4 regions of the Rossellomorea sp. LjRoot5 genome follow, and region 3 is predicted to be linked to each of the others. Evidence: riboswitches for the same ligand, from Rfam matches in the RefSeq annotation. Region 3 holds a riboswitch; each other region holds the start of a gene.
The links. A riboswitch is a leader RNA that binds a small molecule or an ion and turns the genes downstream of it on or off. The one in region 3 is predicted to bind S-adenosylmethionine.

Region 1 (7,788 bases), 680 kb from region 3:
ATCTGAAACGATCCAGCCATTCTTTTCATCCCATCACCTCTGACACCTTCTACTTCACCTTATGTACAAGCACGGGAAATCAGAAGCAAAAGAACATAATTCTTTAATTAACGAAAAAAAGCAGCCGCATAAAATGCGGCTGTCCTGGTTCATTTATAGGGTTGTATCATCGATTCCATTTAACCATTGCCTGATTGGTTCGATTACTTTCTTGACGGTTCCCTCCTGGAATGGGGAGTCTAGATGGGCCGCTTCCACGAGTGCTGTGAATGAACGGCTTCCACCCAGTTTACAAAGGGAAACATAATCATCCCAAGCCCCTTCCCGATCCTCATTCATTTTCTTCCAAAATTGAAAAGCACAGATTTGAGCTAACGTATAATCAATATAGTAGAATGGTGAATTGTAAATATGGGATTGGCGCTGCCAGAACCCTCCATTTTCCAAATACGAAACTCCATCGTAGTCTTTGTGGGGCAGATACTCTTTCTCGATCTTTCTCCATGCTGCGTTCCGTTCAGAAGGTGTGGCTTCAGGGTTCTCATACACAAAATGCTGGAATTCATCAACCGTTACACCGTATGGGAGAAATTGCAGTGCCTCACTCAAATGAGAGAATTGATACTTATCCGTATCCTCCTTAAAGAAATAATTCATCCATGGCCATGTGAAGAACTCCATGCTCATGGAATGGATCTCACACGCTTCGTACGTTGGCCAAATGTATTCCGGAATATCGAAACCACGGCTTGAATATACTTGGAATGCGTGGCCTGCTTCGTGTGTCAATACATCGATATCGCCAGACGTACCATTGAAATTCGAGAAGATATAGGGTGCTTCATACCCTGCAATATATGTGCAATACCCTCCTCCCGCTTTCCCCTTCTTCGCTTCTAAATCCATGAGATTGCGTTCGATCATGAAATCAAAGAATTCCTTTGTCTCAGGGGATAACTCTTCATACATTTTCTTACCATTGTCAATGATCCACTGAGGGTTTCCTTTAGGGGATGCGTTGCCGGATGTGAATTTAAATCCTTCATCATAAAATTTCATGGAGTCGATTCCTATCCGCTTCCCCTGTCTTTCTTTCAGCTCTGTTGAAAGAGGAACGATATACTCCTTCACCTGACGACGGAAATTCTTTACCATATCAGGTGTATAATCCGTCCTCGTCATGCGATAGTACCCTAACTCAACAAAGTTCTTATATCCTAACGTAGTTGCAATCGTATGACGGACTTTGACTAACTCATCGAATAAACGATCTAATTCTTCCTGATTTTCTTCAAAGAAAGAGACTGTGGAAAAGGCTGCTTCTTTCCTTGTCCCGCGATTTACGGATTGTGTAAAGGGACCCATTTGGGCCAACGTTCTCTCTTCGCCTTCAAACGGAATTTTGGCAGAAGCCACCAGTTTCGTATATTGGGAAGAAAGCTTATTTTCTTTTTGAAGCAGAGTGATAATTTCAGGGGAAAACGTTTTGATTTCACTCTCTGCAAGAGAAAATAACTGCTTTCCCCACTTATCTTCTAATTCCTGACGATATCGGGAATTCACCAGTTCCTGGTAATATTCTGTCACCATGCCCGAAACCTCAGGCATCATATCATCGATATACTCCTGCTCTTCTTTGTAAAAAGCATCATTTGTATCAATGGAATGCCTGATATAGCAAATATTCTGCATGGTGTCGATGGTAAGTCGAATTTCATTGATTTCCTTGATCGCTTCCATCTGTTCTGAAACATCTGAAGCTGCTTTAAATTTCTGGAGCACCTTTTCGAAAGCCGGCTTAATCTCTTCCAGATTTGGTCTTTTATATGTATATTCTTCAAACTTCATACTTTGTTCCTCCTCTTAAATTCATCCCGATTATAGGTATTCGACTTCATAGCCGGAATCTCCTGTTAATATAGGGATCGATTTCATTAAAATCTCCAAAAATAAAAGCCCCGTCTATAATAGACAGGGCAGATTGAAGTGGCCTAGTAGGACAGATCTTTGATGGATAGTCCAAGCTTTTTCAGCATGTGAATGGTTTCTTCTTTTTCGTCTGGAGACAGTGCAGACATCAACTCGTGGATCCGGTTCTCATGGTTAGGGAAAATATCATCGATCAACCCTCTGCCATTTTCAGTAATTTGGGCGTATGTGACCCGACGATCCGTTGGACAGGCAACACGTTTAAGATACCCCTTTTTTTCAAGCTTATCGACTACGTAAGTGATGCTGCCTGAAGCTAACAGGATCTTCCCTCCAATTTGCTGCAGAGGCTGGTCTCCTTTATGATACAGAAGCTCCAGTACGGCAAATTCAGTCGGGTTCAATCCATTTTCTTGTATGTTCTTATTTATCTCTTCGTTTAAAGCTTTAAAAGCTCTGGATAGGACAATGAAAAGTTTCAACGATTGTTTTGTATTTTGTTTTTCGGTCATGGCATTCATTCCTTTAAAGAATATATCTCAGTTTCAAAACATTATACAAATATATCTGATCATTGTCAACTGTCAGAGTCTTTCTGCCGGAGTAAAAAGCATAGGACGGCCCGCTTTAGGCGAACCGTCCTTTACTTTTGAAATAACGACAAATTAGTTTTGTTAATAAGATGTGAATGTGGAAATGAACGGAGATTCTTTTTCTTATTTGTCTGAATGATGAGGGAATTCCTGGTGAGTGGTCAAGAAGCAGTGCGTTTCAATAAACTCTTAATGTATTGTCCTAATTCACTTGATGATTCATAGAGTGGCTGGGATCCACCATTATTTATGCACTTCTCATAGTCGTTCAATAACTGATCCAATTGCTGGCTGCATTTGATTGTCTCCTCAGCACATAATCCCAAGTTCACTCCCATCGATACCATTTCCGAGCGCTTCTGGTTGATTTTCAATAATAGCCACTTCTGTTTTAATAAACGACCCATTTCTACTAAACTCCTTTTTAGCTCCTAGTCTTTTTAAAGTAAAATCATTACTTGAGCATTATCCCAATTATTATCAGAAAAGTAAATAGATTCGCAAAACAAGACAAAATAACTAGTATTTTTGCTGAATTAGACATTTTTCGCCATACGTTCAAAAAAAAGAATAGACAAATGAAATGACTCTTTGTCTATCCTGATATTATGATCAATAGATTGGTACCCAGCCTTCCTGGGTAACGAAAATGCGGACTGCGACTACTTTTTTATCATCGCTTAAGGTGAAATAATGGCGGATGTTTTCAGGCACGGAAATTAAGTCGCCCGGATTGAGGTGTACCTCAAAGAAATCTCCGTCCCTTCCTTGAATGACGAATACCCCATGTCCATTTACAATAAAGCGTACTTCATCATCCGTATGATGGTGTTCCTGTTGAAAATTCTTTAATAGCTCTTCAAGATTTGGTGTTCTGTCGGAAAGGGAGATCACATCCCGGGCCTGATACCCCCTGCGTGCTGAAATATCTTCTATCTCTTTTTTAAAGGTTGAGAGAATTGCCTCTTTATCATCATCGGTTAATGCGTATCTGTCCCTTAGTGATTCATCCAGCTTTTCAATGTTCCAATGTTCGTAAATTACCCCTTGTTCATTTAAATACTTTACTACCTCTTCTTGATGATCAATGATCTGATTTTTCCCCTGAATGTGTATCGTTGTCATAATTTGACTCCTCCCCTGGAAATGGATTTTGTAGTTGTTAATGATAATAGTGTGAGTTGGTATTGGAACAGGAACTCACACGCTTCCAATAGTTTCTTAGCTTCAAATCCTGTACGCCCCCAAACCGTAATTCCATGATTGCGAATGAGCACGGCCCCTTTATCTTCTTGAATGTGTGTGCGGAGGGAATCCGCTAAGGTTGGGATATGCGCATGATTATGAATGATCGGGATTGACAGGGAATCATCTTCACCCCATTTATCCCAGGCTTTAATCAGTTCCTGGCTTCTGAATGTTATGACACCATCATCCCCATACAGTTCACTGATCACATTATTGGCAACAGTATGGACATGCAAGCTGCATCCTGCTGAGCTCCCATTGAATATATGACTATGGAGCAGGGTTTCAGCTGATGGGCGCAGTTGGGTTTGCTCCAATGCCTCACCATGTGCATTCACGAGGAGGAAATCCTCTTTCGTATGCTTTCGCTTATCCTTTCCACTTGCCGTAACCAGGAAAGATACAGGAGTTGATCCCACACGTATCGCCAGGTTCCCACTGGTTCCCATAAACCAGTCCCTGTCTGCCAATTCTCTTTTGATATCAGCGAGCTCTTCCCATTCGGATTGATATGACTTCATATTGTCACTCCTTTTTCTATCACTTTTATGCAATCGTGAAATGTTTCAAAAGGATGATATGGGATTCCCTTTTCATTACATGTACGTGCCAGATAGTCCCTTGCGAGTACTGTATCGCCAAGCTTCGCCATCTCGATGTCTGTAACAGAGTCCCCTATTACAATCACCTCATGATTTTCTAGGGATAATGCCCTCAGGATGGAAGGCTTACAGCATCCACATCCTTTGTTTTCACAGTGCACGTCACATGGATATGGCCAATGAATCGTTATGGTCGAATCGTTAAAGATAGCTTCGTTACAATATACAGCCTTAAAAGGCCCGAATTCTTTCAGTAACGGGTGAACAAAGAAGTCTATTCCCCCACTCACAATATACAGGGGAATCCCATTGACTTTTGTATAGTCCACGAATTCCTTGAAACCTTCACGAATAACCGCTTTTTCCATTAAATACTGGATCATCTCATCTTTCTGTGAAGAAGGAATGAATGAGAACATATTGCTTACACCTTCTTTGATCGAGACCGACTGGTTTAAAATGTCCTCTTTTATAGGTTCCCATTCTGGTGGGGCATAGGCTTTCATCAAAGAAATGATATTATCTGTTTCTGTGATCGTCCCATCGAAATCACAGAATATGACCGGAAGACACATTACACCTTTACCTCCCCTCCCCATAGGGACAGGGCTTTCTGCAGTTCTTCATGGGTTTTGGCTGCCTCCTGGAGTGACGTTCCGTATAAAACAGCATCGATCGCTTGACCGAATGCCCTTCCTCCCCCACTTGCACCGTCAGGGTGACCGTGAATGCCTCCTCCGGCATTAATGACACAATCTGTCCCAAAGTCTTTTACCAATAGGGGTACAATTGCAGGGTGTATGCCTGCTGATGGAACTGGCAATGTTCTCTTCAAATGGTCGTCATCCTTTGTTAATTCATGGCGTATGGACAGGACGTTGCTCCTCTCTAGTGCCACACTTCCGTACGGAGATGGAAACAATGAAAAATCAGCCCCGGCCATTCGCAATAATTTACCCAACCATAAAGAGTAGCTCACTCCATATATTGGAGATGCTGCAACAGCCCCGGCAAAGGCAGGATGAGCCATGATCGGCAATGAAATCTCAGGGTCCTCTCTCAATTCCTGCAGAATATCAAGACCGTATGAAAATACATTGAATAAAAGAGCGTCTGCCCCAAGCTCCCTGGCTTTTCTTGCTTTGTCCCGCAATTGCGAGGTTTTCCCTGACAGATTTACGGCATACAAGGTTCTCTTACCCGTTTCCTCAAATACGTCGTGCAGCACTTTTTTTCCTAATCTCACTCTTTCAAAAAAGGGGGTCAAGGAATTATCAAATAATATTTCATCATCTTTTACGACATTGACTCCGCCGAGGGCCTGAGCTCTTAACTGATTTTCAAGGAACGTGAGATCCCTGCCGATCACCCCTTTAAATATGCTCATTAACAACGGTCGACCATGAACACCTGTTAATTCCCTGATGCCCTCTACCCCAAAACGTGGACCGGGAAATGACTTTTTCAAGTCTTCTGAGAACTCCAGATCCAGTAATTTCACTTCACCATCGAGTGAAAGCTTACCGAATACTGTTGTAAGGATAGCCGGGATATCATTGGAAAAATTATGACTCGGATACCCAATCTTCACCTCACCCCAGGAGCCTTTCTCCTCCCTCTCTTCCACTGAAACGACTTTTCCCTTGTATTTTCTCAATTGTTCCTGCTCCAGTAGCGGCAAGTCCGTCCATGACCCGACCGTGAGTCCCAAAGCAATCCCTTCTGCTTTTTTCTCGAATGAACCACTCTTTCCCTTTAGTTGATATGTTGCAATCACTTCACTCATTCGTATTACCTCCCTATGTAAAAACAATTTTCAACGGTTTGATTTCAGCAAGCTGCAAACAAAAAAAACCTCTTCCAGATAAGAAGAGGTTTATATTCGGCACTCTTTCTTATCTGTCAGCTTTATAGCTGCAAGAATTAGCACCGTGCTTAAATAAGTCGGTTGCCGGGCTTCATCGGGCTGGTCCCTCCGCCTGCTCTTGATAAGAATTTCATTCTATTAATTCAGTTGGATTATTGCACCAATTTCAACATATGTCAATCCCTTTTGTGAAATAATTCTAAACTTTCTATACGGTAAATCGCCTCTTTTATCCGTTCATTTGTAGTTAAAAGACCGACACGCACATACCCTTCTCCGTATTCACCAAAGCCTACACCAGGAGCAACGGCCACTTTGACTTTTTCAAGTAAATAGGTTGAGAACTCAACAGAAGTGAACCCTTCCGGCACCTTAAGCCAGGCAAAAAGGGAACCTTGCGGAGCTTTTACATCCCACCCTATTGCCTGGAGACCCGAGATCAGGAGTTGTCTTCGTTCTTCATATGTTGCAACCAGTTCCGTTACGCAATCCTGAGAACTCAGTATGGCCGTAGTGGCTGCTTCTTGAATCGCTCCGAACAGGCTTACGTAAAGGTGATCCTGGAGGAGGTTGATTGCTTCAATGACACTCTTATTCCCAACGGCAAAGCCGACTCTCCAGCCTGCCATATTATAGGTTTTCGATAATGTATATATCTCAATCCCGACATCCTTTGCACCTTCCGTCTCTAGAAAACTCACAGGCTTCTGTCCATCGAAACCGATCGCCCCATAAGCAAAGTCATGCACCACACAAATATCATGTTTTAACGCAAGTTCCACCGTGTCCTCAAAAAAGGATTTTGTGGCTGTCGCACCTGTTGGATTATTGGGGTAGTTGAGGAACATTAACTTTACCCTTTCCAATTCTTCACGGGAATGCACCCGATAGTCCGGGAGAAACCCATTTTCCTCTCTCAACGGCATCTTGATCATACTTGCTTCTGCCAATGCCACCCCCGATACATAATCCGGATAACCGGGATCAGGGACTAATACTCCGTCGCCGGGGTTCAATAAACATTGAGGGATTTCCACTAAACCCGCTTTTCCTCCGAAGAGAACCGCTACTTCGGTTTCTGGATCCATCTCCACACCGTATTCGCGGAAATAGAAGGCAGCGATTGCCTCTTTAAAGCTCGATAAACCACGAAATGGTGGATATTTGTGATTGGAAGGAGATTGAGCCGCTTCCGTTAATTTTTCCACAATATGTGAAGGCGTCGGCTGATCTGGATTTCCCTGCCCCAAATTAATGACGTCATGCCCCTCATTCACAACAGCATTCACTGTCCCTGCGAGGGAAGCGAAAAATTGTTCCGGTAATAAATCCAAGCGTTTTGCTTTTTCAAAGTGTTTCATCCATTCACCCACTCATTTTTTTGAAAATTAATTACTTTCAAATTCTAGTCACAAATGATATAACGGAACATACAGAATGTAAAGGAATAATTGACAAAAAGTACATAACGAGGTGAAGGTAATGATTCAAAAGGTTGGTCTCGCCCAGATGGATATCGTGTTTGGAAAACCTGCAGAAAACAAAGTTA
Region 2 (7,788 bases), 1.0 Mb from region 3:
CAACAATGCGGGTATATCGCATGCGGGTGAACCTGGAAGGAAGCTTGAAGAGGTAGGTAAGTCAGGCAAACCAAGTGTTGCATCTATCGAAGAAGTACGCATGGTGTTTGAGACAAACGTATTTGGTGTGATTGCTGTCACACAAGCGATGCTACCGCTTCTTCGTAAAGCACCTGCCGCACGCATAGTCAATGTATCTAGTGGTTCAGGATCGCTGACACTTAACGCTGACCCGAACAATTCGCATCGTGAAATGTTCGGTGCAGTTTATAGCCCTTCAAAGACTGCACTTAATGCCATCACGCTTGCTTTTGCTATTGAACTTGAATCAACAGGTATTAAGGTCAATGCTGCATGCCCAGGTTTTACTGCAACGGAACTTAACAATTTTGAAGGGACAGGAACCGTTCAACAGGCAGCTCGCCATCCGGTAAGCCTTGCTCTTCTTGATGAGGGCGGTCCTACAGGCACGTTTTCGAATGAGAGACGTCAACTTCCGTGGTGATAATGGGAGTCTCTCGCTAATTTTAAAAAGTTAATCATTTTTTTTTATAAATTGCAGAAGGAGTGAGTTATACAAATGGAGTATAAAAAACTTGGAAAGTCTGGATTGGATGTTTCAGAACTATGTCTTGGAAGTATGAGCTTCGGAATACCTGAACGAGGAAATGCGCCATGGTCACTAAATGAAGAAAAGAGCAAACCAATCATAAAAAAAGCCCTTGAATTAGGCATAAATTTTTTCAGTACCGCTAATATGTACTCTGACGGCACAAGTGAAGAAATTCTAGGAAGAGCATTAAAGGATTTCTCTCGCCGTGACGAAGTAGTCATTGCTACAAAAGTATTCGTTCCGATGCGTAAAGGTCCAAATGCAATGGGGCTTTCCCGCAAATCGATTATGACGGAAGTTGATAATAGTCTAAAACGCTTGGGTACGGACTACGTCGATTTGTATCAAATCCATCGATGGGATCCTAACATACCGATTGAAGAGACAATGGAGACTCTACATGATCTAGTTAAGAAAGGCAAGGTAAGGTATATCGGAGCATCCTCCATGTCAGCTTGGCAGTTCGCAAAAGCTCAACATGTAGCAGAACGCAACGGTTGGACTCGGTTCATTTCTATGGAAAATAGACTTAACTTGCTTTATCGAGAGGAAGAAAGAGAAATGTTGCCTTTTTGTAAAGATGATGGAGTTGGCGTGACACCATATCTACCTTTTGCTGCAGGTCGCTTAACCCGAGAGTGGAATGAGCAGACCTTTCGATCAGAGAATGACCAAGTAGCTAAGGCCCTGTTTATAAAGACAGAAGAAGCCGATCGCAAATTGGCGGAAAGAGTCGCAGAGGTTGCTGCGAATCGAGGCATTCCACGCGCACAGGTCGCACTTGCATGGTTGTTACAAAAGGAAGAAGTCACAGCACCAATCATTGGGGCGACCAAGATAAGCCATCTCGAAGATGCAGTGTCCTCCTTATCAGTCAGATTGACATCTGAAGAGATTAAGAGTTTAGAAGAACTTTATGTACCACATCCATTGGTATAAATAGTTGAAGATCAAATTAAAATAAGACCACACATTTTGGATATGTCTCATATGTGTGGTTTTTTTACTATCAAGCAATGCATTCCTCTAACCAAAAGTCATATTTTCAATTCCTTAAATTAGTGTTGAAAGTTGAAATTATTATATGATCTTATTTTTGATTCCCGTTAATATTTGCTTCAAATAAATCAATGATTTCCAAGAATCTCTCAGCCTCTCTAAATGTATGATCAGCTAAAAGGGGGTGAATATTGCTTTTAATACGACATGCCTCAATTAATTCTCTTGCTGTTTTCTTAAAATCTCTTAACGAAACCACTGAGACTCTGTTTTGATCCAAGAACTGATCCAGTAATGGTTCAGTCTCTGATTGATGACGCATAGAATCTAAATCAACTGCCTGAAACATTAGCTGATCAAAATCATGGCTGAATTCTCTGGCCTGTTCAACCAACTGCCTTTCTGAAGGATCTAAAAGATGCCCGATGAACTTGGCGTGGTCAGCCATAATTTTTAAAAAGAATACATTTTCCTGGATTACATCATCCGGTGTAGGTGCGAGCCTGCCTTCATTTAGTTCCTTTAATCGATTAGCAAAGTAGGCAGCCTCCCTACTTGTATGATCAATTAACAGGGGGAAATTATTATGCCTGATTTCACATCTAAGGGTTAACCCTAATATCTTTCGTTTATAACCCCATATAGCAGCAGCTGCTTGGTAAACCTCGCTATTGAATGCTTGAACCTGACGTAATTCAGAATTTAACGTGAATCTAGATAATTTTTCTTCTATCTTTTTAAATAAAGTGATGAACTGTTTAGCTTCTTCAATTAGTTGTGATTGCTCATAGGTGAAACCCAAACTTAAAAATAAGGCATGTTCTTTCATTATCCTGGACCAGAATCTAATTTCATCCAACGATCTTGCAACGAATGGATTTGTCATGAAATCCTCCTCTTATTTGAATATTCCTTTCAATATACGTGTTGTAACGTTGTCTTATTCCAGATGAACCGTTTGAAAAGATTTGTGTAGGAATGGATTTTTTTCGTGAGAACGTATCGGATTTTGTGTCACCACAAAAGTATCTGCCGAGGAAAATCTGTGCTTTTTGCAGCAAAATTTTATCGTCTGAACTTTTTTGTCGATCTTCAATTTGCTTCTCTTTGAAAAGCGTAAAATAGCGCTACAACTAGTTAAAGACAGGCTAAAGTAACCAATTTGATGATGTCCTCCTTAATGAAATTTTTTCAAAAACAGGATTGACAACCCAACTGAAATCCTTTACCATTACCCTAATGCATAAACGCATCATAACTTTAACTTAATAAAGCGATATCTTCTTATCAAGAGAGGTGGAGGGACTGGCCCTGCGATACCTCGGCAACGGGTTCTTATGAATACCGTGCCAATTCCATCAAGTCATATGACTTGAAAGATGAGAAGAGCGGGACATATACATATTTTTGTGCCTCTCTTCTTATGAAGGGGGGCACTTTTTATTTTCAGGCATGTCCTTAAATCCAGGCATCAGGAAGAATACATAGGGAAAGGAGCAAGTCCTATATGATCAGAGTTCAGAATGTTACGAAAGTTTTTGAGACGAAGGATGGCCCCTTCACCGCTTTGAGGGATGTTTCCTTTGAAGTGAAGAAGGGAGAGATTTATGGTGTGATCGGATTCAGTGGGGCAGGAAAAAGCACGCTTGTCCGCTGTCTCAATTTTTTAGAAAAACCATCTTCGGGTGATATTTTCATAGAGGGGCGCAGCCTGAAGGACCAATCGGCCATCGATCTGAGGAAAGAGCGGCACCGCATCGGGATGATTTTTCAGCACTTCAATCTGTTTCAATCCCGGACGGTGGCGGGGAATATCGCCTATCCTCTGAAACTGGCAAAATGGCCGAAAGATAAAATCAACAAAAGAGTAAAGGAGTTGCTTGCATTTGTCGGGCTTGAAGACAAAGCGAAACATTATCCCGATGAACTATCAGGAGGGCAGAAGCAAAGGGTGGGGATAGCAAGGGCCCTGGCGACGTCGCCTTCGATTCTGCTCTGTGATGAAGCCACATCAGCACTGGATCCTCAGACGACGGAATCGATTCTGAATTTATTAAAGAGAATCAATGCGGAGTATGGCATTACGATTGTGATGATCACCCACGAAATGGGGGTCATCCGGGAAATCTGTGATAAGGTCGCGGTCATGGAAAATGGAGAAATCGTGGAAGAGGGAAGCGTCTTCGATATCTTCTCCAACCCGCAGACCCGGACGACGAGAAACTTTGTGAAGAGTGTCATGAATGATCAGCTGCCGGCATCGGTTCTTGATAAATTGAATGACAGCAAAGAAGGACGCATCTGCCGTCTCATTTTCAAAGGGGATTCAACGGGCACGCCGATCCTTTCCGAAACGGCAAAGAAATTCAATGCCCATATCAATGTATTGTTCGGACAGATCACGGAACTTCAGGGCAAGCCGTTCGGTAATCTCATCGTACAGATCATCGGCAGCAAGAACGAAACGGAAGAAATCCTGGAATATTGGAAGAACAGATTATTCGTAAGCGAGGTGGAGAAGCGTGCAAGTTAACTGGGAATTATTCTGGCCACGAATTATAGAAGCGACATGGGATACATTGGCGATGGTGTCATTCTCCCTCCTGTTTGCAACGTTGATCGGACTTCCCCTCGGCATCATCGTCGTGGTGACGAGGAAGGGGCACTTACTCGAACATAAAGCCGTCTTTTCAGTACTCAGCAGCATCATCAACGTGTTTCGTTCGATCCCATTCATCATCTTGATGGTGGCGATCATCCCTTTTACAAGATTGGTAGTGGGCACTTCGATCGGAACGGCGGCAGCCGTCGTACCGCTTGTCGTATTTGCGGCACCGTATATTGCAAGACTGGTAGAGAGCTCGCTCCTTGAAGTGGAACCGGGTGTCATTGAAGCGGCGGAGTCCATGGGGGCAGGGCCGTGGCAGATCATCTTCGGGATCCTCATTCCTGAAGCATTGAGCACACTGGTCCTGAATATCACAATCGCGACCATCGGACTTGTCGGGGCATCGGCCATGGCCGGGGCAGTCGGAGGCGGTGGCCTCGGGGATCTCGCCATTGCTTACGGATATCAGCGATTTGAAACATCCGTCATGATTGTGACTGTCATCATTTTAGTCGTGATGGTGCAGGGACTTCAGACAGCAGGAAATACATTATCAAAAATCATCAGGAGACGATAGGAGAGAGGAATATGAAAAAATCAATCAGCCTGGCAAGTATCGCGATTCTATTATTTACCCTACTATTGAGCGGATGCTCGGGAAACAGTGCATCCGGCTCTGGAGAAAAAGAAGTCGTGAAAGTCGGAGTGAATGGATCCGGGGTGCCGATTTGGGAGTATATGAAAGAGAAAGCAGCGAAGGAAGGGATTGACATCGAGATTGTGGAGTTTGCCGATTACGTGAGACCGAACCAGGCGCTGGCCGATGGGGATATCGACCTGAACGCCTTCCAGACGATTTCGTATTTTGACTCTTTCGTTGAAGAACATAATCTGGACCTTGTACCAATCGGCTCGACGATCATCGCGCCGATGGGCATCTATTCGGAAAAATATAAATCGGTAGAAGACTTACCGAAAGGAAGCAAGGTAGCCGTCCCTCAAGAGGCGACGAACCTCGGCCGTGCCCTTCTCTTACTGGAAGAAGCAGGTTTGATACAACTGAAAGAAGGATTTGATCAGTCACAGGGTCTCGAAGCCATCAAAGAAAACCCGAAAAACCTTGAATTCACACCGGTCGTTGCTGCCCAGACACCGAGGGTACTGCCGGATGTTGCGGCATCGATCATCAATAATGGTGTGGCGGTGGAAGCAGGACTCGTCCCGGTCGATGACAGCATCTATATCGAAGGAGCGGAATCCAAGCCGTTCATCAATATCATTGCGGCCCAGGAAAAAGATAAAGACAATAAGACTTATAAAAAAATCGTTGAGCTCTATCAGCAAGATGACGTAGCGGAACATATCAAGAAATCATACAAAGATTCCCTGATCCCGACATTCGTGCCGGTCAGTGAATTGCATTAGGAGGGAAAAGAGATGAGTCAACCAGCAGTGATTGCAGATCGTAAAAACAATATCGTCTCAGCAGTCGATCAATTGGCGGTGAAACTCGTGTCGACCAGCCATCAGATCCACGACAAACCTGAAATCGGAAACGAAGAGTTTTTTGCTTCAGAGACCTTGACCACCCTCCTTGAAGCCAACGGGTTCTCCATTGAACGGGGAGTGGCGGGTCATGAGACTTCCTTTGTGGCACGCAAACATTCAGGGAAAGAAGGGCCGGTCATCGGCTACCTGGCTGAATATGACGCCCTGCCTGGACTCGGTCACGCCTGCGGTCACAATATCATCGGGACGGCAAGCTGCGGGGCGGCCATCGCCCTGTCGTCCGTACTCGAGGAAACAGGAGGGGAAGTGGTGGTGTTCGGGACTCCTGCCGAGGAAGGCGGCCCGAACGGAAGTGCGAAGGGCAGTTTTGTAAAAGCAGGCTTGTTCGCAGGAGTAGATGCCTGCATGATGGTTCATCCGTTCAACCGAACAACGCAGACAGGAAAAACCCTAGCGGTGGACCCGCTTGATTTCGAATTTAAAGGAAGGTCTGCCCATGCGGCAGCTTCCTCTGAAGACGGCATCAATGCCCTCGATGGTGTGATCCAGCTGTTCAACGGGATTAACGCCCTTCGCCAGCATGTGACCGATGATGTACGGATCCACGGCATCATCACCCACGGCGGAGACGCCCCCAACATCGTCCCTGACTATGCAAAAGCCCGTTTCTATATACGCGCTGCAACCAGGGAATCATGCAATGAAGTCACGAAGAAAGTAAAAGCGATCGCTGAGGGATCGGCCCTTGCCACCGGGACGAAACTAAATATCATCAAAATCCAAAATGAAGTCGATCACTTTCAGCTCAACCGCCGTTTCGATCAAGTATTCCAGCGCTCCATTGAGTCACTGGGCGAATCCTTCGACGATACGGAACGAAAGGGACTCGGCTCATCCGACGCCGGAAACGTCAGCCGGGTGGTCCCGACCATCCACCCCTATATCAAAATCGGGCCCGAATCCCTCGTCGTCCATACGAACGAATTCAGGGAAGCGGCGAAATCCACCGAGGGTGACCGTGCCCTTGTGATCGGGGCAAAGGCACTTGCCTTGACGGGGTATGAACTGCTGACAGATATGGGGCTTTTAGAAGAAATATGGAAAGAGTTCGGTTCAGGAAAATAAAGACGAAGAGACAGCCAAATCACGGTTGTCTTTTTTGTATTAATGGAGAATGTTCCAATGTTTAACAAAAACCCTAAGAGGATAATGAATAAATGAGAGAAAGTATCGTAGAAACCAAAGAAAGGAGAACGACATGAAAAAACTACTGATTGCAGGAAACCTATTTTTCGCACTCTTGATCCTGGGAGCATGTGGTTCAGAAGAGGCCGAGCCGGAAGAGAATACCTCAAGCGATACGGCAGAAATGAGCGACCAGCAGGATTCGAAGGAAATGGAAGATCAGGCGGCCGAAATGCTCGACAGTGAGAAGCTGCAGGAACGAATCCAAAAGGGTATGGACCTCGATTCCTATTCTGCTGAATTAACAGCAATGGAGGAAAAAGGAAAAACCACCCTCGTCAAAAAATACAACTTGACCGGGAATAAAGAAATAAAAGCGCAAATTCTCCAATCCTCAGACGGGTTTGTCGCAGTCGAAACCGATGGACTTGAAGTGACAGATGTTTCAAGCTATAAATCCATGAAAGAAGTCGAGGATCATTTAAACGAAAAGGATATGGAAGAAGATATGAGTGAGTAAACGTTCCATACCAGGCGTAATCCAATAATATATAAATGAAAGGAAGCGTTGATCTAAAAAGGATTAACGCTTTTTCCTTTGAAGTGAATGGATTGAAGGGCAGGTTAATGCATTTAAATCAAGAATAACTACATCCGCCTTCCAAAATTTATTAGAATCCCCGTTTATGAAACATCCAGTTCCAGCGTAATTTAACAGTTGTTTAGCTTCTTATTGATCTCCTTAACTGCTTTTGAGGTTTGTACATAGTTCAACCAATCTTCTTTTACAGTTTCATGCCCTTCCAACAATATTTCGACTAGATCCATATCCTTTAATGTTGTATAAAGAGGTTTTGGTTTCCCATTTACTTTG
Region 3 (7,788 bases):
ACTTCCTCGTTGAGCATTTTCCTGCTCTAGAGCAAGAAGAGTTGATCATTAAACAGTTTTCTGCAGGTCACTCAAATCTAACGTATCTGCTTTCAATGGGGAAATGGGAAGGGGTTTTGAGGCGCCCGCCTTTAGGGCCCGTCGCACCGAAGGCACATGATATGAAAAGGGAATTCAGGATCCTGTCAGAGATCCACCCTTTATTCGACGTTACACCAAAACCCCATGTATTCTCTGAAGATGAAGGGATAGTCGGAAGCCCATTCTTCATCATGGAACGAAAAAGGGGGCAAGTATTTGATACATCATTTCCCCCGCATCTGGATGTGACACCTGATGTATGCAAGAGAATCTCGGAAGAAATGATTTCAAGATTGGTTGAGCTTCATTCCATTGATCATACCAAAACATCACTTCACGAAATCAGTAGACCCGAACACTTTATGGAGAGACAGGTTCACGGGTGGATCAATCGCTATGAACGTGCCAAGACAAGTGAGATCCTTGATGTAGAACATCTGACACAGTGGCTGATCAAAAATGTTCCGGAAAATGCCGAGTCCACGATCATTCATTATGACTTTAAATTAAACAATAGTATGTTTTCTAAAGACCTGACATCCATGGTGGGATTATTCGATTGGGAGATGGCGACCGTCGGAGACCCCCTGGCAGATTTGGGTGTCGCAATGGGGTATTGGATCCAGCATGATGATCCTGAATTGTTAAAATACGGTCTCGGGAAGCCTCCAGTGACCATCATGGACGGTTTTTACAGCAGAAGAGAGTTCATCGAAGAATATGCCAATAAAAGCGGCAGGGACGTGAACCACATTCATTTCTATTTGTCTTTTGCCTACTTTAAGCTCGCGGTTATTGTGCAGCAAATTTATTACCGTTTTAAGATGGGTCAAACAAATGATGTCCGTTTTTCCGGTTTCGATCGGTTTGCCGAGACATTAATTACCCTGGGTAATCAGGCAGCATTTGATTTCAGGGAAAAAATATAAGGGGATGAATAGGATGCAATCGCTATTAGTCGAAAAGAATGACCGGGTGTTGAATGTAACCTTGAATCGACCTGACAGCTTAAACTCATTTGATGAGAACATGCTCACGGGATTGATTGAAGCGATAGAAGAGGCTGAAGGGAATCAGGAGATCAGAGCAATCGTGATCCGAGGTGCCGGAAGGTCGTTCTCTGCCGGTGGCGACGTGAAAACGATGGGAAGTGCGACGTCTGCCCAAGTCTATGAACATATCGGAATACTGAATTCATGTATCAAAGCCATCAAGGAAATAGAAAAGCCGGTCATTGCCTCCGTCCATGGTTTCGCGGCAGGTGCCGGATTTAATTTAGCACTGGCGTGTGATTTAATCATTGCATCCGAAACCAGTCAATTTGCACTGAGCTTTTCCAAAGTAGGACTCATTTCTGATGGAGGGGGTTCTTATTTTCTCCCACGGTTGATCGGTCCTCATCTTGCAAAAGAGTTCTTTTTTACGGGAGAACCTGTGACAGCCCGGAGGATGTATGAGTTAGGGGTGATTAATAGACTGGTGCCTGCTGATAGTCTCGAAGAAAAAGCAAATGAGCTGGCTGCTACATTAGCTGCGGGTCCAAGCAAAGCCTACGGAATGATGAAGAAAATGATTGATCGTTCATTCACCACTTCTCTGGATGAAATGCTTGAACAGGAACGAATCACTCAAACCCTGATGATCTCAACGGAAGATCATTTCGAAGGAGTTTCAGCGTTCAAAGAAAAAAGAATTCCATCATTTTCAGGGAAGTAAGCGGAGTGTGCGTGCCTCTCCAGTCCATTTTTCGGGTTTGGAATAAGAAAAGATCCTGCATCCATATATTCATAAATAAGGGGGAAGAAAGATGAACTTACGCTTATCAGATGAACAAAGGATGATCCAGAAAACCATTCGACGATTTGTAGAGAAAGAATTGATTCCTTTAGAAAATGAAGTGCTGCGAAATGAAAGGGAAGGAAAGCCCAGTCTTTCTCCGAAAAAAAAGGAAGAGCTGCAAATGAAGGCTAAGGATGCCGGATTCTGGGGCATCAATACTCCGGAGGAATACGGAGGAGCGGATCTCGGTCAAATGATGATGGCCATCGTCTATATGGAAATCTCCAAGACCTTTGTTCCATTCTCTTTTGGTGGATATGCCGATAACATACTTTATTACGCCAACGAGGAACAGAAGAAAAATTATTTGATCCCCACTATTAATGGAGAAAAGAAATCGTGTTTTGCCATGACGGAACCCGGAGCGGGATCTGATACCCGTAATATCCAGACCACAGCCGTGAAAGACGGAAACGAATGGATTTTAAATGGTGAGAAAACGTTCATTACAGGTGGTAATGAAGCAGATTTTGTCATGGTCATGGCCGTTACGGATAAAGAAAAACATCGCCGGACCGGTCGGGAAGGAGTCACCTGCTTCATCGCTGATCGAAGCATGGGCTGGAAATCCGAATATATTCATACGATGGGCGAATGGGGACCAGCGAGTTTGATTTTTGATGATGTAAGGGTTCCCGAAGAGAATATCCTTGGTGAAATCGATGGCGGCTACGATCTCGGCCTGGAATGGATCGGCTTCGCACGCTGGATCGTAGGGGCCCAGGCGGTCGGAGCAGCCGAACGCCTTCTTCAAATGGCCATCGACTATTCGAAGGAAAGGGAAACCTTTGGAAAGCCTATCGCGGACCGGCAGGCGATTCAATGGCAGATTGCGGATTCTGCCGTGGAGATTGAAGCGGCCCGCTGGCTTGTGTTAAATGCAGCATTCACACTCGATCAAGGAGAGGACAATCGTCACGTTGCGTCGATGGCCAAGCTCTATGGGTCCAATATGGGTAATCGGGTCGTTGATCGCGTCCTCCAGATCCATGGTGGGATGGGTTATACAAGAGAGCTGCCGATCGAACGATGGTACCGGGAGGCAAGGTTATGGCGGATTTATGATGGAACCGATGAAATCCAAAAACTGATTATTTCAAGGAATTTATTAAAAGGTCATGTGAAACTTGGGCAATTTGTTTAATCAAATAAAGGAGGCAGACGAAATGGGAGAGCGATTCAGAGGAAAAGTGGCTTTGGTTACAGGTGGAAGCAGAGGGATCGGCAGGGCGATTGCAGGATTACTGGCTGAAGAAGGGGCCAAGGTGGCCATCATCGATGTGAATGAAGATGCTTTGAATGAAGCAAGTGAGGTGTTTAAACAATATGAATTGTATACAAAAGTGGCAAATGTCGTAGAATCCCAGGAAATTGAAAATGTGATGAAGGAAGTATATGAATCCTTTGGCTCCCTCGACATTGTAGTGAATAATGCAGGGGTCATCAGGGATAATCTGTTATTTAAAATGACCGAGCCTGATTGGCAGACGGTCATGGATGTGCATTTGAAGGGTTCATTCAATGTAGTGAAGGCAGCTCAACAATACATGGTCAAACAAAGGTATGGACGCATCATCAATATCTCATCCACCTCCGCACTGGGAAATCGTGGACAGGCGAACTACGCAACGGCTAAAGCAGGTCTTCAAGGATTGACGAAAACCCTTGCTATAGAACTTGGTCCATTCGGAATCACAACAAATGCTGTGGCACCGGGTTTTATCGAAACCGACATGACGAAAGAAACGGCGAAACGGATCGGAATAACTTTCGAGCAATTGGTCGAAGCGAGTCTCCAGGGAATCCCTGTTGGAAGAAGCGGGCTTCCTGAAGATATTGCAAATGCAGTCGCTTTTTTTGCAGACGAAAAATCTTCATTCGTCAATGGGCAGGTTCTCTACGTTGCAGGAGGGCCGAAAGCCTGAATAAAGGAGAAAGGGGTGAAGAATATGTTTGAATCCTATATCGGAAAGAGGTCTACTCCCACCAGAAATACAGTGGAAAGAGGAGCGGTTCGGAAATTTGCAGAAGCCATTGGCGATCCCCATCCCCTTTTTGTGGATGAAGATACGGGGAAATTTTCCTCTTACAGGGGGAACATTGCCCCTCCCACCTTCCCGAGAGTGTTCGACTATGGTTCGATCGAAGGCTTTCATTTACCGAATGTTGGGTTGATTCACGGTGAACAATCCTTTCATTATGAAAGACCTTTGATGGTAGGAGAAAGGATTCAATGTTTCACGGTAGTAAAAGACTATTATGAACGGGAAGGTACCGGGGGAAAACTGGGTTTCCTTGTCATCGAAGACGTCGGGGAAGATTCCCGTGGGGAAAGAATCTTCACTTCCCAGGCGATTGTCATTATTACAGAAGAAGTCAGAAAGAGGTTGAGTAAATGACAACACTACAATCATTCGGAGTAGGTGATACACTTCCCCCGGTTGAATTGGCTCCGGTTGTGAGGTTGGACCTGATCAAATACGCAGGTGCTTCCGGAGACTATAATCCAATACACACCATCGATGATGAAGCCTCAAAGCTGGGTCTTCCAGGAATCATCGCTCATGGAATGTGGACAATGGGCAATGTGTCCAAACTTTTCAGCCCATACTATGAGGAAGGCTTTATCCAGGATTACTCGGTACGTTTTAGAGAGATGGTCATGTTACAAGATGTGGTTACTTTACGGGCAGAATTAGTGGACAATCAGGGTAACCTCCTTCATTTTAAGGTTTTAGCCACAAATCAAGCCGGGAAGAAAGTAATTGAGGGTAAGGTGGTTTTTAGGGTCCATGAATAGTTACGTAATGCTTTATGAAAAATTGTCGTAGATCTACCCCCAATCGAATAAACATGTATAGAATGATCGTTTAATAAAATAAGCCAAAAAATATAAATCCGATCGAAAAACTCGGGTTGACTTCTTCCGTAATTGTGATATTATTTAGAATATTAAAATGAATAACTCTTATCCAGAGTGGTGGAGGGATCTGGCCCTGCGAAGCCCAGCAACCTACGTATTGTAAGGTGCTAATTCCAGCAAAATGTGAAGTCATTTTGGAAGATAAGGTAACCTTACCTGAACAACTTTCCAAAATGGGAAGTTGTTTTTTTGATCTGGATAAGATGAAAATTGGGGGTATCATGTGAAAGAAGAGAAGAATCAGCAAGTACAGTTTGACTTGGTAGCAGAGAAGATCCAGTCCATGCTTGAAACCATGAGTTTTGGTTCGATCACGATTATCGTACAGGATGGAAAAGTCATTCAATTAGAGAAAAATGAGAAAGTCCGAATTAAATAAGCTGACTAGACAACCTAGAGGCGCATAACAGAGATTAAGGTACTTCCTTTATCTTGTTATCGCCTCTTTTTTATTGGAAAAGAAAGGGGTGTATCATGCTAACCTATCAGACTTGGAAACAACCAGCCGTGAATTTTGAAGTCGATCCAGTCTACAAAGGAGCCTTGAATGTCTTGAAATGGACATATGAGCAGTATGGTGAAACGGTCGTTTATGCCTGCAGTTTCGGAATTGAAGGCATTGTGCTGATCGATCTCATTTCCAAAGTACACCCGCAGGCAGCCATCGTCTTCCTGGATACGGGTGTCCATTTTAAAGAAACCTATGAAACCATTGAAAAGGTGAAGGAAGCCTATCCGGGTCTGACCATTCATATGAAAATGCCAGAACTGACACTGAAGGAGCAGGCAGAAGCATATGGGGATAGGCTTTGGGAGAAAAATCCAAATCAATGCTGTCAAATTCGAAAGCTTGACCCTTTAAAGGAATCCTTATCCAAAGGGAATGCGTGGATATCTGGGTTAAGAAGGGAGCAATCGCCTACAAGGAGTCACAATGAGTTCATTAATAAGGATGATAAATTTCAGTCGGTTAAGATTTGTCCATTGATCCACTGGACCTGGAAAGAAATATGGCGGTATGTCCATAAGCATAATCTTACTTATAATCCCCTTCACGACCAGGGATATCCGAGTATAGGCTGTTTTCACTGCACGACACCAGCCATTGATATCAATGATCTCCGCTCCGGAAGATGGAAAGGAAAAGGGAAAACGGAATGCGGCCTTCATTAAAGCTGGTGACGATCTTTGTTTGAGCTGACGGCCCTTCTTATTAGCCTGTTTTTCGCCATGAACATCGGTGCCAGTGGAGCGGCGGCATCTATGGGGGTTGCCTATGGTGCGGGAGCGATAAACAACATCAGGGCAGCATTATGGATTTGTGCAGCAGGTGTCCTCTGTGGAGCGGTACTCGGTGGTGGAGAAGTAGTTAAAACGATCAGTTCCGGAATCATACCCCCACATCTATTGTCAATCAAAATCGTCATCATCATTTTGTTGTCTGCGACGATTACATTATTTTTGGCCAATGTAATCGGGATCCCCCTATCAACGAGTGAAGTAACGGTAGGAGCGGTAGTAGGAGTCGGGGTGGCCTATCAGGTTCTTTACGTGAAGTCACTGGTCACCATCATGTCATTCTGGGTCATTGTCCCGGTGATTGCCTTCTGTGTTACGTGGGTTTTCGGCTTGGGATTAGTACGATTGGAAAAGCGGGGATACCACTTTGAGAAAAGGTGGCTGGCATATCTGTTGATCATCGCCGGGTTCTTTGAAGCTTTCTCGGCGGGGATGAATAACGTAGCAAACGCTGTCGGCCCATTGGTCGGTGCAGGCTTGCTCACACCTTTACGGGGGATTTGGCTGGGGGGTTTATTTGTAGCGCTGGGTGCCGTGTTACTAGGGAAAAGAGTCGTTGAAACAAACGGGAAGAAAATAACCCAGTATTCCAAAGCAGAAGGAATTCTCATCTCCTCCACTGGAGCCCTGCTTGTGATGGTAAGCTCCCTGTATGGGTTGCCAATCCCTCTCACACAGGTTACATCTTCTTCCATCATCGGACTCGGGTTGTCAAAAAACGGGAAGCACATGCTGCAAAAAAAAATAGTCAAAAAAATCGTTAAAATCTGGGTCGTTTCACCCCTTATTTCACTCAGTATTTCATACTTTTTGGTAAAACTCTTGATCGACAGCGATCTGTATTCGATTGTCGTCCCTATAAGTGTCATCATTTCGACAGTGGGAGCCTTGTCCCTTATGCGGGTCATTAATGAAGAAAGAAGGTCTGTCCACGAGGATGGAGGAGGAATATAATTTTAATTCCGATTAAAACTATATGTTAAGGAGGATTTTATTAAATGAGTTTACTGCCACACGGAGGAAAATTGGTTCAATCACATCTACCACAAACAGGATATGAAAATATTCAACAAGAAATCCAATTGGATGATATCGCTTTAAGTGATTTGGAGCTCATTGCCATAGGAGCATATAGTCCAATAGATGGATTTTTGTCAGAGAAGGATTATCAGAATGTAGTTGAATCATTGCGGTTGAAGAATGGATGTGTTTGGAGCATTCCCATCACCCTGCCAGTTGAGAAAGAAAGGGCAGAATCCTTGAAAGTTGGGGTAACGGGCAGGCTCGTATACAAAGCAGAAACATATGGCCTCATTGATGTAGAGGATATATATGAACCTGATAAACAAAAAGAGGCCCTCCTCGTTTATGGAACGACCGATACGGACCATCCCGGCGTGAAAAAATTATTCCAGCGGGGAGAGGTGTATGTGGGGGGCAGGATTACCCTCCTTAAAAGAATCCCAAAAGCATTCAATGAATTTACGTTTGATCCAAGTGAAACGCGAACAAGATTCAAGAATAGAGGCTGGAAGACAATCGTTGGTTTCCAGACCAGAAACCCGGTCCATCGGGCACATGAATATATTCAGAAGACGGCACTTGAAACGGTAGATGCCCTCTTTTTGAATCCATTGGTCGGTGAA
Region 4 (7,788 bases), 1.6 Mb from region 3:
CTTCGTGACGACTATGTACAATACCATTGTAGGAAGTTTCTCGACCGGACAGGACCCGATCATTCCGACACAACAATACCAAATGACCCAAAACCATACGACCACTTACGGTATCAAACCCGGTGCACCCAAAAAACCGAATCACTCCGTCCAGGAGCTTTCGGATAAAGGCTTGTCCGCTTATATGCTGGGCCAGACGAAATCCCTGGCCACACTCCTTGCCATGACGGCTCTCGAGATGACAAATCCCGTACTGCGGCGAGTTGTGGCAGACAGCGTACCGAACTTCATTGAAATGAGTTATGAAATATTCCTTTACCAAAATAAACACGGGTATTATCAGGTTCCTCAACTGAATGCACAGGATATGGCCCTCATGCTGCAGAGCTATACGACTGTCCCACAGCAAAACCTGCCCCAATGATCTATACTTTAAAGCCTGCACCTTCATGGATGCAGGTTTTTTTAATATGAGCTATTGAACCACTTTTCCCCCTGACACATAGAATAGAATGATAAGAAGGTGAAAATAGGAGGTTTGGTACCATTGATTCACACCGTCAAGACAGGAGAAACTCTTAATCAGATATCAAGGGATTTCAGGACTCCCCTGCCTGACATCCTGAACGCCAATCCCGGTATCGACCCGGATCAACTATACCCTGGACAGACGATCAACATCCCCGGAATCCCCGATACCACCGGGAATCCGTACAGAATTCAAGTATCTGTCAACAACCGGACTCTCCGATTATTCAAAGATGGTGTTCAAGTGAAAGAATACCCCATTGCAGTCGGAAGGATCCTTTTCGAAACGCCCATCGGGGAATTCATCATCATCAATAAAGCACCGAATCCCGGGGGGCCCTTTGGAACGATGTGGATGAGTTTATCCAAAGAAAGCTATGGGATCCACGGAACGAATAACCCCGCCTCCATAGGCAATGCAGTCTCCAAAGGATGTATACGTATGAATAACAAAGACGTGGAAGAGCTCTCGGGCATCGTACCAATCGGGACTCCCGTATCCATCACCCCATAAAGAAAGAAGTGTATAGGGCGGACTATACACTTCTTTCCCTTTATAAAATCGCCCTTTTGGATTCTATATAGTCCAACCCGAAGTGCATATGAAGTATTCTTGCGGCCTTTTCAGCGTCCGTGCGATCGACAATGGCGCTCAGTCCCACTGACGATTCCCATACGGACACCTTCCCTATGTGGTAATCATGGAAGACATTCGTGACCTTTTCTTTTACTTCCCCTGAAGACTTGATGCTTCCAATCACACATACCTTCGATACATCTTCCCTTATGTCAAAATGAGAGTAGGCTTGGTTATATTGCCTGACGATTTTTTTCACCAGGGGAACATCCTGATCTTTAATGATCAGAGCCAGACCTTGCGGATGCCTGATTCTTTCTGTTTCAATATGGTGTGAATCAAGATCATAGAGGATCAAGGATTCCCCTCCATCGCATCCATGGATCGTAAGGACCGAGATTTCTTCCTGGAGGGCTACCCCCACGATGGCATCATTTCTTTGGACTTTCCCGCTGATGACGGTTCCCCGCCCCTCTTTTAAACTGGAACGGACGATCATAGGTACTCCATGTTCCTTGGCGTGTTTAATCGCTCTCGGATGGAGGACATTGGCTCCCATCACGGCAAACCGGAGCATGTCATTATAAGATAGGCCGTCGATTTTGGCAGCCCGGGCGACCCCTCTCGGATCGGAGGTATACACCCCGTCCACATCCGTATAAATATCGCATCGCTCGGCATTCAGGGCTGAAGCCAATGCAGCAGCTGACGTATCGGATCCACCCCTGCCTAAAGTGGTGAGCTCCCCCTCTTCGGTGACGCCTTGAAATCCGGCCACCACCACGATTCGTCCATCGGATAATTCTTCTTTTATCCTTCCCGTATCAATGGAAGTGATCTTTGCATTGCCGAACACTGCATCGGTCCGAATCCCCGCCTGCCGACCTGTCAGGGAGATGGCCTTCATCCCTCTGTGCTGAAGGGCCATCGTCAGAAGGGAAATCGTGACCTGTTCCCCTGTCGCGAGGAGCATATCCATCTCTCTTTTACCGGGATAATCAGAAAGTTCCCCTGCCAGTTTCACAAGGATGTCCGTCGTATTAGACATCGCCGATACGACAACCACGACGTCATTCCCCTTTTCTTTTTCCTTCACGATTTGACCGGCCACCCGCTTCATTCGATCCGTAGAACCTACAGAGGTTCCACCAAATTTCTGAACAATGATACTCAAGTGATCCCCCTACTTTCTATCAGATCTATTTTCTGCTTTCCCTACAGCCGTCATAAAACACCGATTCCTTCCTTCACTTCATTTTCAAGAGGAATTTCGTGTAAAATCGATACAGCCTGAATGTGGTCATGTGATTGAAGAAGAGATTCAAGATCTTCTTTTCTGCCTTCGACAAACACGTAAAGATATTCTCCAAGCTGAATGCGGTCCTTTAAGGTGAACGGTGTAATCCAGCTTTGATATTCCTCTTTTTCCTTGAACCGCAGGACCCATTGGCTGATGCTTTCTTCTTGGGAATCTTCGCTCGTCACCGTCTTTTCGGGAGAAACGGTGTATTTCCCCTGTATCAGGGAGAGGAAATCCTCCACCATGGCACTTCCAGTCGGATATTTCCCCGCTCCGGGACCGAGTAGTGTGACTCTCCCTACCAGACTCCCTTTCAGTGAAATTGCGTTTTCCACATCCTCCACCCCGTAAAAAGGATGGGTGTCGTGGACAAGGGTCGGTTCCACTCCTCCCTTGATGCGATTGAATCCGTCACGTTCCAGTGATCCAACATGCTTGAATCGCAAACGGAAGGACTCGGCTGCCTGCAGCCATTCCGCCGTCAAGTGTGTGATCCCTTTCCGCCGGATATCCTTCCAGTCAGTCTGCTTGCCAAAGGCGGTCTGACTTAAGATCAGAAGCTTATAAAAGGCATCATATCCTTCAATGTCGCTCGTCGGATCCGCTTCGGCATATCCCTTCTCTTGCGCCTGCTTTAGAGCAGTTTCAAAGGAAAGCCCCTTTTTCCTCATTTGGGATAGAATGAAGTTGGATGTCCCATTCAATATGCCTTGAATGCTTCTGATTTCATTTACCTTCAGGAGCTGACGGATGGTGCCGATGACCGGGATCCCTCCGGCCGTGGTCGCTTCGAAACCAATGGACACCCCATGATTTAATGCCTTTTCCAAAAGATCGGGACCGAATTTTGCAAACATGGCTTTATTGGCCGTTATGACGTGAATCCCCTTCTCGATGGCTTGAGTAATATACGTATAAGTCGGTTCTTCTCCTACTATCGCTTCAAAGATCACATGAAGGTCAGGTATGTCGAGAATGTCTTTATATTCTGTCGTGACCAAAATGGACGGATCTATTTCCCTTTGCTTAGAGGGGTCCTTAATGAGGATTGCCCTTATTTTCACCTCTTTACCGAGTACTTCTTTCAATCTTTCCTGATGAGTATCAATGGCTTCATAGACCCCTTGACCAACTGTTCCAAAGCCCAGAAGCGCCACATTTATCGCTGACATCATTCAGCCTCCTTTTTTCCGGTTTTACCTGCACGTACGATTCCTGTCTGAAGGCGTGGTGGAAAGAAAGAGGGTATGCAGAAAAGCCCTCTTCTTGTAAGAAGAGGGCTGATTGACCATGCTCCTCCCCTTATCTTCCAGATCCACATGGAATCTGTAGGAATTGGCACCTTTACAGACTGATCCTGCAGGTTGCCGGGCTTCATAGGGCCTATCCCTCCGCCGCTCTTGATAAGAGATATAACGTTATGTTTTCACTTGATATTTGAGTATGAATTGGATTATATAGGGGATTCACCCCTTCGTCAATAGAATTTTTGTTATTTTTTAAAAATTCTTTCACTTAAGCCGGATGGGACATTTCCAATAAGTTTAGTTTGGAATACTCCTATTTCTATTAATCTTTTTGGTTGAAGGGAGTTTTAACCCTGTTAGAGAGGGAAAACTAACCCATATCCATTTACTAGAAAGGACACGTTTCGATCATGTTAAAAAAGATCCTTCCTTTATCCATTCAAAAATATTTGCTCATGTCAAAACGGCAGCGCATGCATGAAATCAGGCTCACCATTTGGTATATGCCCTTTATATACATATGCCTGTCCTTTCTCATGGTCGCCGTTACCCTTTATTTAGATCTCTATCTGGAAGTGTCACAGTATACGTTTGATATGTTAAGTATGGATGCATCTGTCACTCGCATACTGGTAAGCACACTCATAGGTGGCATTCTGACACTCAGTGCTTTTACGCTCAATTCCCTGCTCGTCGTGCTGACGATGTTCAGCGGACAGTTTTCACCCAGGATGCTGTTGGATTTCATTTCGGACAAACAGACGCAGCACGCCCTCGGCATTTTCAACGGCAGTTTCGTTTACGTGCTCTTCCTTTTCCTTTTTATCGGAAGTTCAAAGGACGAAATGTTCGTCGCTGCGCCGGTCATGACGATCGGACTGGCGTTCCTTACAGCCCTTACGTTCATATTCTTCATCAACCATGCCTCGACTTGGATGCAGGTCCATAATATTACGTACAATATGAAGCAGGTTTCTGAAGTGATGATCAACCAAACGCTTAAAAAAGATTTGGAGACCCATCGTACGACAGAACATGGCGATACGATGGATCAGTATAAACAGAATACCCTTCATGTGAGTGCTAGGGGTTCAGGCTATATTCAATTAATCGATTTTCAAGGAATAATTCAAATGGCAAAGGCTGAGAACCTTATCATTCAGCTTCATTACAAAGTCGGGGACTACGTCTTGGCCGGAAATGAAATCTTGAGCATATGGGGACCGGACACAAAGGATATTTCAACAAATTTCTACCTCGACTTCATTGAAATGGGGCATAAAGAAACTGAAATTCAAGACTTGCAAATGGGGATTCACAAGCTGGCCGAAGTGGCAATCAAATCACTCGGGAATGATGACCCTAAAACCGCGTCTAATACCATCGATCAGATGGCCGACCTCATGCTGACAATTGAGGATCACTTATCCTTCACCCCCTACTTAATCGATGAGGAAGGAAGAACCCGGGTCGTCCTTCAATCTGAACCGTTTGATTATTACCTATATCGGGGATTTGGCTATATCCGTCACTATGCAAAAGACAATCATTTGATCATCACGGACATTGTGCGGGCACTTGCCCTTATTGCTGAATCCATTCAAACGGCCAAGCATGAAGCCATTTGGAAGTTCGCCTGCAATACCATTGACCATATAGAGAGGGAAGTCATTTATGAATTGGATAAGACCTTTCTCCTGCAGGAAGTCCATAAGCTGGCACGGCTCACTCAAAACCTTGAGGAGTATAAGAAAATAGAAAATAAATTCTACCCGTCAGCCAATGAAAACACGTAAAAAGCTTCTTCCCTTCCATGAGGGAGCAAGCTTTTTCTTTGTTTGGCCAATGGCGAGGTCTTCTCCTTGCGCAAGCTGCTATAAAAAAACGCTCCGTCATTATCTTAACGGAACGTTTTCATATCTCTTATTCCCGATCAAAAAGTACACGCCCTGCAATTCCTGGATTCGTCATTTCAAAAGGATTCAAGATCAGATCAAGCTCTTCTTCGGTAAGAACATCATATTCGAGACAAAGTTCTCTCACAGACTTCCCTTTTAGGATGGCTTCCCTGGCAATCCGTGAAACGACTTCATATCCCAGGTGAGGATTGACCGCCGTGATGATGCCTACACTGTTTTCCACATATTCCTTCATACGTGTCTCATTCGCTTCGATCCCGACGAGGCAGTTGTCCGTAAAGCTTCTGAACGCATTGTTCATGATGCTGATGGACTGAAGGAGATTGAATACAAGAACAGGTTCCATTACGTTAAGTTCAAGCTGGCCGGCTTCTGAGGCCAGTGAAATAGTCTGATCATTCCCCATCACCTGGAAGGCTACCTGATTGATCAGTTCCGGCATGACCGGATTCACTTTACCCGGCATGATGGAAGAGCCGGGCTGTCTTGCTGGCAGTGAAATTTCACCAAGTCCGGCACGGGGTCCAGAAGCCATCATACGCAGGTCATTGGCGATCTTGGACATATTGACCATGCAGACCTTGAGTGCAGCCGACACTTCTGTGTATGCATCCGTATTTTGCGTAGCATCGACAAGGTGTTCAGCCCCTGTCAGTGGCAAACCGCTGATATCAGCCAGGTGCTTCACAACACTATTTATATATACAGGATCCGCGTTCAAGCCGGTCCCTACTGCTGTTGCCCCCATATTGACTTCATACAGATGATCGCGAGTTCGTCCGATACGTTTAATGTCGCGTTCCACTACTCTGCTGTACGCTTCAAACTCCTGGCCAAGGCGGATCGGTACGGCATCCTGCAGATGGGTACGTCCCATTTTAATGACGTGATCGAACTCCTGGGCTTTCTGTCTAAAGGCATTCAGCATATGCTCCATTGTGTCGAGGAGCTTCTCTAATAATTTCAGGGTGGAAATATGGATGACCGTCGGAAATACATCGTTGGTCGACTGTGACATATTTACGTGGCTGTTCGGGCTCACTTTCCCATATTCCCCTTTACGATGGGACATGAGCTCAAGTGCGCGGTTGGCAATGACCTCATTGGCATTCATATTGATGGATGTGCCTGCCCCTCCTTGAATCGGATCCACGATGAAGAATTCATGAAGCTTTCCTTCAAGTATCTCTTCGGAGGCCTGCACGATGGCTTGACCGATTCCGTCATAGAGGCGTGTCGTTTCCATGTTTGCAAGTGCAGCCGCTTTCTTTACGACTGCCAGGGCATCGATCATCTCTTTATGAATTTTATATCCTGTAATCGGAAAGTTTTCCACTGCCCGTAACGTTTGTATTCCATAATACACATCTTGGGGTACTTCTTTTTCTCCAAGAAAATCTTTCTCTATTCTAAATCCACTAGTGACATTGATCATTTTTCTTCTCCCTATTTTTTAATTTACAGCTTCTCCAATTGATGATTCTATCAATTCCCTGGTCAGTAGGCAACGATTTTGAGAGAAACCCATTTTTTTCATTTGTCCGCGTTTGAAGTCTCCATGCAATAAAAACACCCCATATCAATTCTCGAGGCGCACCAGTTCAACTTGATTCATAAGTACCACTCATTTTCTCTGTTTTACCTGGTCCCTTAACTCTTCAAGCTCTCCTACAAGTTTCATTACAAGCTCATCGCTCTGTCTCAGTTGCTCATTCAGCAATCGGATGGTTTCTTCCTCCCATTGAAACGGGTTACCATGATCCGGGGTATAGCTGAGGTCTTCATATACATCCCCTTTTTCAGCTGGCGTATCACGGAAATATATAGCTACCTCACAGCCTGAATCCCCTACAGCAATCCTTTTCCGTAAAACCACTTTTGAATAGCCGAATTTACGCGACGCGATCCCGCCGAACACACTTGAAGTCATATTGCATAAATGGGGGGCGTCTTTAACGGTTTCACCGAACGGACAGCCTTTAGCCTTCACCACCACATGATCCGGGTGCACTTCTGAAATATAGAAGTGACCCCCGATGGAGTTCTTCAAATCAATTATGACTTCAGCATACCGCTCAATCGTCCATTCTTCATCCTTCTTCCCATACAGACTTTCAATCCATTCCCCAGTACGCAGTCCAATTTGACGGATGTATTCATCTGCTGTTTTCCCTACCGTCTTCTGGTGGATACGAGCATATTGAGTGATAAGCTTAC

Region 1: another riboswitch for S-adenosylmethionine. It lies ahead of ACSQ2E_RS14840 (2,3-diketo-5-methylthiopentyl-1-phosphate enolase); the one in region 3 lies ahead of ACSQ2E_RS11425 (YezD family protein).
Region 2: another riboswitch for S-adenosylmethionine. It lies ahead of ACSQ2E_RS06010 (methionine ABC transporter ATP-binding protein); the one in region 3 lies ahead of ACSQ2E_RS11425 (YezD family protein).
Region 4: another riboswitch for S-adenosylmethionine. It lies ahead of ACSQ2E_RS03205 (homoserine dehydrogenase); the one in region 3 lies ahead of ACSQ2E_RS11425 (YezD family protein).

Annotation. Positions count from the first base shown of each region.
Region 1 is NZ_CAXUQN020000001.1:2,895,331-2,903,118, forward strand. It holds gene ACSQ2E_RS14805 (YkvI family membrane protein) at 1-29, opposite strand, end outside; gene ACSQ2E_RS14810 (M3 family oligoendopeptidase) at 154-1,848, opposite strand; gene ACSQ2E_RS14815 (MarR family winged helix-turn-helix transcriptional regulator) at 1,992-2,450, opposite strand; gene ACSQ2E_RS14820 (aspartyl-phosphate phosphatase Spo0E family protein) at 2,684-2,929, opposite strand; gene ACSQ2E_RS14825 (1,2-dihydroxy-3-keto-5-methylthiopentene dioxygenase) at 3,135-3,647, opposite strand; gene ACSQ2E_RS14830 (methylthioribulose 1-phosphate dehydratase) at 3,644-4,291, opposite strand; gene ACSQ2E_RS14835 (2-hydroxy-3-keto-5-methylthiopentenyl-1-phosphate phosphatase) at 4,288-4,947, opposite strand; gene ACSQ2E_RS14840 (2,3-diketo-5-methylthiopentyl-1-phosphate enolase) at 4,947-6,158, opposite strand; SAM riboswitch class I at 6,265-6,367, opposite strand; gene ACSQ2E_RS14845 (pyridoxal phosphate-dependent aminotransferase) at 6,416-7,600, opposite strand; gene ACSQ2E_RS14850 (carbon-nitrogen family hydrolase) at 7,722-7,788, shown strand, end outside.
Region 2 is NZ_CAXUQN020000001.1:1,186,629-1,194,416, forward strand. It holds gene ACSQ2E_RS05995 (SDR family oxidoreductase) at 1-505, shown strand, start outside; gene ACSQ2E_RS06000 (aldo/keto reductase) at 581-1,552, shown strand; gene ACSQ2E_RS06005 (DUF2935 domain-containing protein) at 1,704-2,498, opposite strand; SAM riboswitch class I at 2,894-2,998, shown strand; gene ACSQ2E_RS06010 (methionine ABC transporter ATP-binding protein) at 3,120-4,145, shown strand; gene ACSQ2E_RS06015 (methionine ABC transporter permease) at 4,135-4,797, shown strand; gene ACSQ2E_RS06020 (MetQ/NlpA family ABC transporter substrate-binding protein) at 4,809-5,645, shown strand; gene ACSQ2E_RS06025 (M20 family metallopeptidase) at 5,658-6,854, shown strand; gene ACSQ2E_RS06030 (hypothetical protein) at 6,988-7,434, shown strand; gene ACSQ2E_RS06035 (HD domain-containing protein) at 7,626-7,788, opposite strand, start outside.
Region 3 is NZ_CAXUQN020000001.1:2,213,378-2,221,165, forward strand. It holds gene ACSQ2E_RS11395 (phosphotransferase family protein) at 1-1,010, shown strand, start outside; gene ACSQ2E_RS11400 (enoyl-CoA hydratase/isomerase family protein) at 1,024-1,797, shown strand; gene ACSQ2E_RS11405 (acyl-CoA dehydrogenase family protein) at 1,889-3,064, shown strand; gene fabG (3-oxoacyl-ACP reductase FabG) at 3,087-3,845, shown strand; gene ACSQ2E_RS11415 (MaoC family dehydratase N-terminal domain-containing protein) at 3,870-4,319, shown strand; gene ACSQ2E_RS11420 (MaoC/PaaZ C-terminal domain-containing protein) at 4,316-4,720, shown strand; SAM riboswitch class I at 4,886-4,991, shown strand; gene ACSQ2E_RS11425 (YezD family protein) at 5,067-5,222, shown strand; gene ACSQ2E_RS11430 (phosphoadenylyl-sulfate reductase) at 5,318-6,016, shown strand; gene ACSQ2E_RS11435 (anion permease) at 6,074-7,096, shown strand; gene sat (sulfate adenylyltransferase) at 7,141-7,788, shown strand, end outside.
Region 4 is NZ_CAXUQN020000001.1:654,862-662,649, reverse strand. It holds gene ACSQ2E_RS03220 (spore coat protein) at 1-424, shown strand, start outside; gene ACSQ2E_RS03215 (L,D-transpeptidase family protein) at 548-1,042, shown strand; gene ACSQ2E_RS03210 (aspartate kinase) at 1,083-2,279, opposite strand; gene ACSQ2E_RS03205 (homoserine dehydrogenase) at 2,330-3,580, opposite strand; SAM riboswitch class I at 3,705-3,815, opposite strand; gene ACSQ2E_RS03200 (DUF2254 domain-containing protein) at 4,063-5,448, shown strand; gene aspA (aspartate ammonia-lyase) at 5,576-7,006, opposite strand; gene ACSQ2E_RS03190 (methanogen output domain 1-containing protein) at 7,196-7,788, opposite strand, start outside.